DNA from 3 places in the Ornithinibacillus xuwenensis genome. Region 2 is predicted to be linked to each of the others. Evidence: riboswitches for the same ligand, from Rfam matches in the RefSeq annotation. Region 2 holds a riboswitch; each other region holds the start of a gene.
What was found. A riboswitch is a leader RNA that binds a small molecule or an ion and turns the genes downstream of it on or off. The one in region 2 is predicted to bind S-adenosylmethionine.
Positions count from the first base shown of each region.

Region 1: linked by a shared signal. The riboswitch ahead of metK (methionine adenosyltransferase) and the one ahead of ABC228_RS08395 (PLP-dependent aspartate aminotransferase family protein) in region 2 are both predicted to bind S-adenosylmethionine.
Region 3: linked by a shared signal. The riboswitch ahead of ABC228_RS14470 (methionine ABC transporter ATP-binding protein) and the one ahead of ABC228_RS08395 (PLP-dependent aspartate aminotransferase family protein) in region 2 are both predicted to bind S-adenosylmethionine.

Region 1 is NZ_JBDIML010000005.1:5,482-9,609, reverse strand. Features, by position in the region: gene ABC228_RS14135 (ABC transporter substrate-binding protein) at 1-828, opposite strand, end outside; gene pckA (phosphoenolpyruvate carboxykinase (ATP)) at 1,046-2,638, opposite strand; SAM riboswitch class I at 2,853-2,960, shown strand; gene metK (methionine adenosyltransferase) at 3,079-4,128, shown strand, end outside.
Region 2 is NZ_JBDIML010000002.1:514,360-518,487, reverse strand. Features, by position in the region: gene megL (methionine gamma-lyase) at 1-696, opposite strand, end outside; gene rarD (EamA family transporter RarD) at 900-1,811, shown strand; SAM riboswitch class I at 1,880-1,997, shown strand; gene ABC228_RS08395 (PLP-dependent aspartate aminotransferase family protein) at 2,094-3,815, shown strand; gene metX (homoserine O-acetyltransferase MetX) at 3,837-4,128, shown strand, end outside.
Region 3 is NZ_JBDIML010000005.1:74,347-78,474, reverse strand. Features, by position in the region: gene ABC228_RS14495 (VanZ family protein) at 1-178, opposite strand, end outside; gene ABC228_RS14490 (arsenate reductase family protein) at 314-676, shown strand; gene gcvH (glycine cleavage system protein GcvH) at 747-1,130, shown strand; gene ABC228_RS14480 (toprim domain-containing protein) at 1,269-1,622, shown strand; gene ABC228_RS14475 (thioredoxin family protein) at 1,642-1,956, shown strand; SAM riboswitch class I at 2,037-2,149, shown strand; gene ABC228_RS14470 (methionine ABC transporter ATP-binding protein) at 2,247-3,269, shown strand; gene ABC228_RS14465 (methionine ABC transporter permease) at 3,262-3,930, shown strand; gene ABC228_RS14460 (MetQ/NlpA family ABC transporter substrate-binding protein) at 4,021-4,128, shown strand, end outside.

The DNA.
Region 1 (4,128 bases), on a different contig from region 2:
CTCAATTGATGATGTCAAAATATCCAAATCAACATCTTCAAAATAGCCTTGAATGGTTTCTGCTATTTCAGCAGAATCGGTCTCTTGAACCCATTGCTGGGCTTTGTAAATCGCGCTTGTGAACTTTTCAATATTTTCTTTGTTAGCTTCAAGATAGCTTTGCTTTGACATAAATACGGTATATGGAACATGGCCAGACTCTTCACCAAATGATGCGACAACATGCCCATTTCCTTCTTTTTCAAAAACGCTGGCAGTTGGTTCAAATAATTGTACATACTCATAATCACCAGATAAAAATGCTCCTGGAATATTCGCGAATTCAATATTTTGGTGTAGGCTTAAATCATTTTGGGGATTAATACCGTGTTGTTTTAGTACATACTCACCAACCATTTGAGGCATACCGCCTTTTCGTTGGCCAAGGAAATTTGTTCCTGCTAAATCCTCCCATTCAAAATTGGGATGAGGCTCCTTTGCAACTAGAAATGTACCGTCAGTCTGGGTAAGCTGAGCAAAATTCACTGCGAAATCATTAGAATCCTGTGCATAAACATAGATAGACGTTTCTGATCCAACTAGTGCAACGTCAACGCCGTCTGATAACAAAGCTGTCATCGTTTTATCTCCGCCCCAAGTCGTTTGAAGTTCAACATCTAAACCTTCTTCTTCAAAGAAGCCTTTCTCTATTGCAACATATTGTGGTGCATAAAATAAGGAACGTGTTACTTCTCCTACTTTAATGGTTGTATTTTCACTAGATCCACATGCGGATAGAAAAATAAGCACAACACATGATACAAACGAAAGATGTTTTATTTTTCTCATGATGCTCGATCCTTTCAATATCAGATATTTTGTCTAAACATTTTATGCAATGTGAAAAAATGTGTGAATGCCTAGTTTAAGATAGGGTGAAGGGTGGAATATAAAAAAACCGACCTAATAATAGGTCGGGTGTTGAAAATTCAACTATTGATGGCAGCTAATTGTTGCTGCATTTAATATATAAACCCTCTTGGGATGAGGACATGATAATGGTAGCTTATCGATTTTGATAGGTTGGACCAGCTTTAGCAATTTCCGCGCTGGCATCTGAAAATTTCTTGAAATTCTCATGGAACTTAAGTGCAAGTTCCTTTGCTTGCTCTTCATAAGCCTGTTTGTCACGCCATGTATTTTTAGGAACTAATATTTCATCAGGTACCCCTGCTACTTGAGTAGGTATGTCTAATCCGAAGATCTCATCTTTGGTTGTTTCAACATGGTTCAGCTCTCCTTCAAGTGCTGCGTGGACCATTGCTCTTGTATAAGAAAGCTTAATACGACTTCCAATACCATAAGAACCGCCAGTCCATCCGGTATTGATCAAGAAAACATTTGTATCGTACTGGTCAATTTTTTCTCCAAGCATTTTCGCATACGTAGCCGGTGCTAATGGAAGGAATGGTGCACCGAAGCAGGCTGAGAAAGTAGCTTCAGGTTCTGTTACTCCTCTTTCTGTTCCAGCAAGTTTACTTGTATATCCGCTAAGGAAGTGGTACATTGCTTGCTCTCTGGTTAACTTACTAATTGGTGGTAATGTACCAGATGCGTCTGCTGTAAGAAAAATAATCGTATTCGGATGTCCCGCGATACTTGGGTTTACAATATTATCGATATGCTCTAATGGATAGGCAGCTCTCGTATTTTCGGTTAAAGATGTATTTTCATAGTTTGGAATACGAGATTTATCGTCCATCACAACATTTTCTAGTACTGAACCAAATCTGATGGCATTAAAGATTTGTGGCTCTTTCTCTTCTGATAAATTAATACATTTAGCATAGCAGCCGCCCTCTATATTAAATACACCTCTAGAACTCCATGCATGCTCGTCATCACCAACTAGCCGGCGATATGGATCTGCTGATAAGGTGGTTTTACCCGTACCTGATAGTCCAAAAAATAATGCTACATCTCCTTCATTTCCAACGTTTGCTGAGCAATGCATGGAAAGAATGTTTTGTTCAGGTAATAAGTAGTTCATAATCGAGAATATGGATTTCTTAATTTCTCCAGCGTATTCTGTACCACCAATTAATATTACTTTATGTTTAAATGAAACAAGTATGAAGGCTTCTGAATTTGTCCCATCGATACTTGGTTCTGCCTTAAACGAAGGAGCAGAAATTACTGTAAATGATGGTTGATGAGCTGTTAACTCTTCTTCAGTAGGACGAATAAATAATTGTCGGGCAAATAAATTATGCCAAGCAAACTCATTGATAACTTGAATTGGTAATCGGTAGTTTTTATCAGCACCAGCGAAACCATTAAAAACAAAGACCTCATCTTTTTCCTTTAAGTGAGCGATAACTTTTGCATATAATTTTTCAAATACTGCTTCATCGATTGGTTGGTTTACATTTCCCCAATCAACTTTATCTTCGGATATAGAATCTCTGATAATAAATTTGTCCTTTGGAGAACGACCAGTATATTTTCCGGTTGTCGCAAGAACAGCTCCGGTATCAGTTAAAGTTCCTTCTTTTCTCGATAGAATTTTCTCAACTAAACTAGCAACAGATAAATTGTTTTGAATATTTTGTTGTGATAAAAGCTCTTCTAATAATGAAGTTTTCATTACCGTATTCATTATAATTACCTTCCTTTATGATGGAATATTTAGGAAAGACTTCCTTTCCATAACAAAAGCATCTGAAATCTTCCATTAGTATAACACATTTAAAATAATGGTGTATACTAATTATTATTTTTTATTTTATTATCTTTTTTACTATATGTGACAGCGATAATATGAGTTGACATTGGACAATTAATTCGGTTAACCTAAACTATGAGCGGATACTCTCTTATTCAGAGTCGGCGGAGGGACAGACCCAATGAAGCCCGGCAACCATCACACCATGTGAAAAGGTGCTAACCTGATGCAAGGAAAATTCCTTGAACAATAAGAGCGAAAGGCTGAAAACCCCTTTCCTCAGGAACGAAGGAAAGGCTTTTTTTTGTTGATTGGGATATAATACTGATAGATATGGAGTTCCGTACCACTATATAAAGGGAGGATTTAGCCTAATGGCTAAAAATCGACGATTATTTACTTCGGAGTCAGTAACAGAAGGGCATCCGGACAAAATTTGCGACCAAATTTCCGATGCAATTTTAGATGAAATCTTATCAAAGGATCCAGCAGCACGTGTTGCTTGTGAAACAACTGTAACAACAGGACTGGTATTAGTTGCTGGTGAAATCACCACGTCAACTTATGTTGATATTCCTGCAGTTGTGAGACAGACCATAAAGGACATTGGGTATACCCGTGCAAAATATGGCTTTGATGCTGATACTTGTGCAGTTTTAACAGCAATTGATGAACAATCACCGGATATTGCTGGTGGGGTGAATCAAGCATTAGAAGCCCGTCAAGGAAAATTGACCGAGGGAGAGATTGATGCGATTGGTGCTGGTGACCAAGGCTTGATGTTTGGATTTGCTTGTAATGAAACAAAAGAGTTAATGCCTTTACCAATATCATTAGCACATAAACTTTCGAAGCGATTGGCAGATGTAAGAAAAGATGAAACACTTGCATATCTTCGCCCAGATGGAAAAACACAGGTTACGATTGAATATGACGAACAGGATCAACCAGTTCGTGTGGATACGATTGTAATCTCAACCCAGCATCATCAAGATATAACATTAGAACAAATTGAGAAAGACTTATTGGAACATGTGATAAAACCAGTTGTTCCTACAAACCTATTGGATGAAGAGACAAAGTATTTTATTAATCCAACAGGTCGATTTGTGATAGGTGGCCCACAAGGCGATGCTGGTTTAACCGGTAGAAAAATCATTGTGGATACCTATGGTGGATATGCTCGTCATGGTGGGGGTGCATTCAGTGGTAAGGATGCAACTAAAGTAGACCGTTCAGCTGCGTATGCGGCCCGTTACGTTGCGAAAAACATTGTAGCAGCAAAACTAGCAGACTCTTGTGAGGTACAGCTCGCTTATGCGATTGGCGTTGCGGAGCCAGTTTCTATTTCCATTAACACATTTGGTACCGGTGTTGTAAATGAAGAAGCGTTAGTAAAAGCTGTCCGCGATATTTTTGATTTA
Region 2 (4,128 bases):
AACCCCATCTAAAAAGTCTTTTTTCCCTACAGCTAACCCTGCAATAACATCACCATGCCCACCGATATACTTTGTGGCACTATGAATAACCACATCACAACCAAGATTCAATGGATTCTGTAGATATGGCGATGCAAACGTATTATCTACCACTACTGGAATGGCATGTTCCTTTGCAACCTCTGCCACCATCTCCAAATCAATTAATTTCATGGTCGGATTAATTGGTGTTTCCACATAGATACAGGTCGTTTCAGGTTTTATTTTTGAGCGTATTTCGTCCTTCGATTCCATACCTGAAAAATCATGTGTAATCTGATACTTTTCTTCCATCAATTTTAATAGTCCATACGTACAACCATAAAGTCCTGAGGAACATAATATATGATCATTTGCCTTCGTTAGCGCTACTAAAATAGCAGAAACTGCAGCCATTCCAGATCCAAATGCAAGGCCTCGTTCCCCATTTTCAAGTGCAGCAATTCTTTCTTCTAATACTGCCACCGTTGGATTACCTAATCTAGAATAAATATACCCATCTTCCTCACCCGCAAATCTTCTTTCTCCTTGCTCTGCAGAGTCAAATGTATAGGTTGAAGTTTGAAACAATGGTGTAGAAAGACTTCCAAGCATATCCTTTGATTGATATCCTTCATGAATAACAGCTGTTTCCATATGCTTATAATTACGTTTCATGTATTTTTCCTCCTATAAAGCGGAATCTATTACTATCATATTCTATTATGCTATTTTTTGAAAGCGTTTTCTTTTTTTTGTTCCTTAAAGCCTTTTTATTGCCTTTTCGATAAAAGCATTCTAAAATGAGTTTATTTCAATCGAATCATCACCGTATACATACAGGAATATCAAATAAAAATTATTATAAATGAGGGTTGGCCATGGAACAGAATAATGAAAGACTTGGCATTATGTATACTGCTGGAGCATATATCATTTGGGGATTTTTGCCGATATATTGGAAGTTAATTAGTGAGGTATCTGCTGGCGAAATTTTAGCATATCGAATTATCTGGTCTTTTCTATTTATGGTTTTTATCGTCCTTTCACTTCGTAAATGGCCTGGCTTTATTCAAGAGCTTAAGCGTATTCTGAAGAATAAAAAGAAATTAATCAGTATTACACTTGCTTCGATTGTTATAAGCTTAAATTGGTTAACCTACATTTGGGCAGTAAATAGTGACCATGTCATTCAAGCAAGTCTTGGCTACTACATCAACCCTTTGGTCAGTATTTTATTAGCGATTATTGTATTAAAGGAAAAGCTCACGAAAAGCCAAACCATTTCCGTCGTCTTAGCAGGTATTGCAGTTTTTTACCTGACGATTAGCTATGGCGTATTTCCCTGGGTATCATTACTGTTAGCAGTCTCATTTGCACTATATGGTTTGTTTAAAAAAGTAGTAGATATCCCCGCCATGTACGGTTTAACAATCGAAACCATGATTATCACGCCCGTAGCACTAGTTTATGTATTGCTGTTACCAGAGGGGACTTTTTCGTTCCAACAGATTACTTCTTTTGAAAGCCTTATGTTAATTGGTGCGGGAATTGTTACTGCAGTCCCATTATTAATGTTTGCCAGTGGAGCGAAAAGAATTCCATTGGCGATGGTTGGGTTCCTACAATATATTGCGCCAACATTAATGCTTATTATTGGTGTATTTCTGTATCACGAGACCTTCTCGACTGAACATATGGTATCGTTTGGATTGATATGGTTAGCACTTCTTATTTATTTGGGATCTGTATATCGGTTCCCCGTTCGAAAAATGAAAACACATGAAAAATAATTTTTAAAAATATATTGACATGTAATTTGAACATAGCTAATATAATACTCAATAAATGAATAGTTAGTCTCTTATCAAGAGCGGTGGAGGGAATAGGCCCTATGAAGCCCGGCAACCTTAGGTGAAAGTTTTACTTTCCTTAAAAGGTGCTAAATCCTACAGGTCACAAGATCTGGAAGATAAGAGGAGGAACGGTTACATATACGCACCCTCTTCTTAGGAAGAGGGTTTTTTATTTCCCCCTCTCCCTCCAGTCTAAAACTAGTTAAGGAGGAATTTTTGATGACCAATTTTTATGTTGATCAACCCGAAACAATTTTACTTCACGGCGGACAGGTGCCTGATCCAACTACTGGTTCAAGAGCTGTACCTATCTACCAAACCACGTCCTATGTTTTCCGAGACACCGAGCATGCACAGAATTTATTTGGACTAAAAGAACCCGGTAATATTTATTCGCGGATTATGAATCCAACTGTTGATGCCTTTGAGCAGCGGGTTACACTTCTTGAGGATGGTGTAGCAGCAGTTGCAACTTCATCTGGTATGGCCGCAATTACGCTAGCGATTTTAAATATTGCTGGTGTTGGCGACGAAATTATTGCTGATAGTAATCTGTATGGTGGCACGTATAATCTTTTTGCCAAAACCTTACCAAAATACGGTATTAATGTCCTATTCGTAGATGGTACCAAGCCAGAGGAGATTAAAGATGCCATTTCCGATAAAACAAAAGCAGTATTTGGGGAAATTATTACAAATCCCAGCTTAAATGTATTTGATGTCGAGCAAGTCGCTTCCATCTGTCATGAGGCACATGTTCCGCTTATTATTGATAATACCTTTGGTACACCATTACTGTCGAAGCCGCTAACATGGGGAGCAGATGTTGTTGTACATTCTGCAACGAAATGGATTGGCGGCCATGGTACATCTATTGGTGGGATTGTCGTAGATGGTGGACGATTTGATTGGAATCATGAACGCTTCCCAGAATTTACAGAACCGGATGAAAGCTATCATGGGTTACGCTATGCTGATGTCGGTCCTGCAGCATACGCTACCAAGCTCCGCGTTCAGCTTTTACGTGATATCGGTGCTTGCTTAAGTCCACAAAATGCTTTCTTATTACTACAAGGCTTAGAAACATTACATTTACGAATCGAACGCCATACTGAAAATGCGAAGCTTGTTGCAGATTATCTACAGGACCACCCTGCCGTAGAATGGGTTAATTACCCGGGTCTTGAGAGTCACCCTTCTCATGAGCTTGCAAAAAAATACTTAAATGGTGGTTTTGGCTCCATGATAACGTTTGGGATTACTGGTGGAAGGGAAGCTGGTAGAAAAGTTATTGACTCAATTAAGCTGTGGTCACATGTAGCAAATGTTGGCGATGCGAAATCTCTGATTATACATCCTGCATCTACCACACATCAACAACTAGGTTCAGAGGACCTGAAAAAAAGCGGTGTGACAGAAGAACTGATACGGCTTTCTGTTGGAATTGAAGCTGCAGCGGATATCATCCAAGATTTAGAACAAGCGATTGTTAGTGCTACGAATATAGCCAGTCTTACAAACGAATCCAATAATTCCATCATCAAATGGGTTTTACATTCTCCTTTTGACAGAAGTAATGGATCTATCCGTCAGAAAGTAATCGCCGTTCTGGATGACACTAACAAGCAAGCGTTCAAAGAAACAATCAGTCATTTAAGACTAGTAGGCTACCACGTTATCGAAGCTAGTAAATCAAACCTTATCGCTATTCAGGATGAAGTTGATGTCGTTCTTGTTCATGAGCAAGCATTACCGCCTTCTGCAATTGAGGATTTTATTAATAAACAAGTTAAAATTCTGTGGGTCGAAAATCCCAGTCCATCTGATTCTGTATTACAAAATGCCGAAGCTGCTGGTATCACTGCAATCTCAAATAAATCTATTATCCAGGAACTTTTGAAACTTCGTGGAATTAATGAGCAGCCTGTCCATATTTCGTAAATGAATGAAGGAGTGGTACGATTGGTCAACACCTCGAACATCCTAACAAAAATCGGTGAAGTAAGTATTGGTCCACTCCAATTAGAATCTGGTCATTTTTTGCCTGAGGTATCCTTAACATATGAACGAGTAGGGCCACAGGACGCACCAATTATCCTAGTTTGCCACGCACTAACTGGGAACCATTTAACGGTCGGTTACCCGAAAAAACCAGGCTGGTGGAATGGACTTATTGGACCTAATCAATACATTGATACTGCAAAATATCAGGTTATTACCTTTAATGTTCTTGGTGGATGCAATGGATCTACAG
Region 3 (4,128 bases), on a different contig from region 2:
ATGGGAAGATGGTTAGATAAAGAAGGCTCTCCACATAGGCTATTAGGATAATGAACGCTAGCTCTCGTAATTTATAGATTTTAAATGGCTTTTTCCTATAATAGATAAGACGTATCCATACATAACATGCTATTGAAATAAGTATAAAAAACACAGGGATTTCATTAATGTATTTCATTATGACTCCTTAACACCAGATATGACTTATCAATAGTATATAAAAATAATTTTAGATAGACGACAAATTACTCCTAATTATCTTATATTTCACAACAAATCATGGTAAAATAGTTGTGAATAAGGAGGGGTGGCTATGGCACTTACATTTTACTGGTATCCAAACTGTGGTACATGTAAAAAAGCAAAGAAATGGTTCGATGAGCATAACGTCGACTATAACAGCATACATATTGTGGAAGAAACACCTTCCAAAGAAATGTTAGAAACATTAATAAATCAGAGTGAACTTCCTGCTAAGAAATTTTTTAATACGAGTGGAAAAAAGTATCGAGAATTGAATATTAAAGAGAAAATACAGGATGCTACTACGGAAGAGATGGCTGCGTTATTAGCAAGTGATGGGATGCTCATTAAACGACCAATTGTAACAGATGGAAATAAAGTAACGGTCGGATTTAGAGAGGAAGACTTTCAGAAGTATTGGTCAACTAAATAAAGCTAAAATACTAGCATAATACAAGCTTAGCTTGTATAGTTAATTTACAATCAAATACGGAGGGATATTAATGAGCTTACCAAACGATCTATTATATTCACAAGAACATGAATGGGTAAAAAAAGAAGGTAATACTGTGCGTATTGGAATTACAGATTTTGCACAGGATGAGCTAGGAGATATCGTGTTTGTCGAACTACCAGAAGTAGGAGAAGAGATAAAAGCTGATGAACCATTTGGTAGTGTTGAATCTGTAAAAACAGTTTCTGAGTTATATGCTCCTGTTAGTGGTAAAATTGTTGAAGTAAATAGCGAGCTTGAAGATAGTCCTGAATCAGTAAATGAATCTCCATACGAAAATGCCTGGATGATTGTATTAGAACTTTCGGATGAATCTGAGCTTGAAAAATTACTTTCACCAGAAGCATATAAAAATCTTATTGAGCAAGACTAACAAATATCATGAAAGCTGGCTTTAACCTTTTCAGGATTAAAGTCAGCTTTATTTGCAGATGAGAATGTATAGCTATGCTAAAAACGGGCAATCTCTTCCTTCGGCCGCCTATTTTCTAACCACTGAGGGGGATCTATCATGAAACATCTTAATGATCGAGTGATAATAGTTGAAGGATTAACAGATAAAAAACAACTAGAGAAGGTTATTGACGATCAAGTTACCATTATTTGTACTAATGGAACGTTCGATGTGGAGCGTTTTGATGAATTGCTAGAGTCCTATCAATTGGATGAAAAAGACGTTTATATTTTAGTGGACGAGGATCATTCTGGAATGAAGCTCCGTAAACAGCTTGCATTAGAGCTTCCTCATGCTGAACACATTTATGTGAGTAGTGAATATCGTGAGGTAGCAGCAACTCCGGAACGTATTTTAGCAATGCTGCTACTTGGGAAGCAAATTGCTGTTAACCCTCTCTATTTAGTTTAGCTTACAAGTAGGTGATTTTTTGCAAGAAGTTACAACGGATACATTACAAGAGCGAGAATATTTAATCTATATATACACACCATTTTGTGGCACTTGTCAGGTGGCTAAGACAATGCTTGATAAGATAGAATCGGTACATAAACAGGATATTTTTTATAGGATGAATGCATCCCTGTATCCTGATTTTATGCGAGATAATAAGATTGAAAGTGTCCCGTGTCTCCTCATCAAAAAGGAGAATAAAGTTCAGGAGAAGGTATATGCATTTCACTCGATACCAAATATTTATCGTTATCTATTTAACTATCAACCTGAATTGTTTAACGAAAAATAATAAATAATTTATAGAATGGTATTGACACAAAAAGTGCACGATGCTATAGTTAGTTTTATCAAAAATCGAATAATGATTAACTCTTATCCAGAGCGGTGGAGGGAAAGGCCCTATGATACCGCGGCAACCTTCAAACTTTTAGTTTGAAAAAGGTGCCAAGTCCTACAAAGCATTTTGCTTTGAAAGATGAGAGAACGTGAAGATATAATTTATTACGTCTTTCTGTTCTCTTACAGAAAGGCGTTTTTTTATTGGTTTTTGTACACATTATAGGTAGAGGAGGGATGTTTGTGATATCGATAGAAGGACTTTCGAAAGTATTTCGGCTTAAGCAAAAAAATATTACTGCTGTAGATGACATGAGCTTAACCATACATGATGGCGATATATTTGGGGTAATTGGTTATAGTGGAGCTGGAAAGAGTACATTTATTAGGCTATTGAATCGGTTAGAAGAACCGACGAATGGTAAAATAACGATCCATGGCGAAGAGATAACAGCCATGAGTAAAAAAAAACTTCGAATTGCTAGGCAAGATATAGGAATGATTTTCCAGCATTTTAATTTACTTTGGTCTAGGACGGTAAGTGAAAATATTGCTTTTCCACTTGAAATCGCAGGCGTACCGATGGAAGAAAGAAAGAAACGGGTTAGTGAATTAGTTGATTTAGTTGGGTTAAAAGGAAGAGAGAATGCTTATCCTGCCCAGCTTAGCGGAGGTCAGAAGCAACGAGTTGGTATTGCGAGGGCTTTGGCGAATAATCCGAAGGTACTATTGTGTGACGAAGCAACCTCTGCTCTAGACCCAGAAACCACGGATTCCATATTAGATTTACTCGTCGATATCAACGAACGATTAGGCTTGACTATTATTCTCATTACACATGAAATGCATGTAATTCGAAAAATTTGTAATCGTGTTGCGGTTATGGAGAACGGAAAAGTTGTCGAGCAAGGTGAAGTATTAGATGTTTTCTTAAAACCGAATAAGCCTGTTACGAGAAAATTCGTTGAGCAAGTAATGGGAGATCCTGATGGTGATCATAATCAGTTATTAGAGGTTTATTCAAGTGGTCTGGTAGTTCGATTACATTTTGTTGGTGAGTCTGCAAACCAAGCACTAATCAGTAAGATTTCTAGGGAGTTTCAAATAGAAGTCAATATCTTACAAGGAAAGATTACACAAACCAAGCTTGGAGCTTATGGTACGTTGATTGTTCAAATCAACGGTGAGCCTAATGAAATAAACAATACCATTGGCTTTATTAAAGAAGAAACCTCAGTTGAAGTGGAGGTTTTGACACATGCTTAAGGAATTATTTCCAAATGTCGTTTTGGAGGATTTAATCGTAGCAACTGGAGAAACGTTCTATATGACGTTATTGGCTCTGGTAGGAACTGTGATTTTTGGTGTATTACTAGGACTATTACTATACCTAACTTCAAATGGTGGTCTTTGGCAAAACAAAGGAGTAAATCTTATTGTTGCTTCCGTAGTAAATATTTTTAGAGCAATACCGTTTATCGTATTAATTCTGTTATTAATTCCATTCACCAAGATGCTAATTGGTACAATTAGAGGTCCGAATGCTGCCTTACCAGCATTGATTATAGGTTCAGCACCTTTTTATGCGAGGTTAGTAGAGATAGGTTTACGTGAAGTAAATAAAGGTGTAATTGAAGCAGCGCAATCCATGGGGGCAAAAACAAAAACAATTATTTTTAAAGTTTTGTTGCCGGAATCGATGCCGGCCCTTGTCTCCGGAATAACCGTCACAGCCATTGCTTTAATAGGATATACAGCTGTTGCAGGAGTTATCGGGGCAGGTGGACTAGGGGATTTTGCTTATTTCCATGGTTTTATGCGTCGTGATTTTGATGTCGTATTTGTTTGTACCGTACTAATTGTGATTATTGTTTTTATATTCCAATTTATTGGTGATTTCATAACGAATAAGATGGATAAAAGATAATAAAGAAAGAGGTAAGTGTCCATTTGCAATTCCAAATGATTGAACGCTTTATAGCTAGACACAAAAACTAAAAAAAGGGAGATATTATTCATGAAGAAATTATTATTTGTATTATCTATATTGTTTGTAGGTTTATTGGCCGCTTGTGGTGATGAAGAGGAAGTAATAAAAATTGGTGCAACAAGTACGCCCCATGCA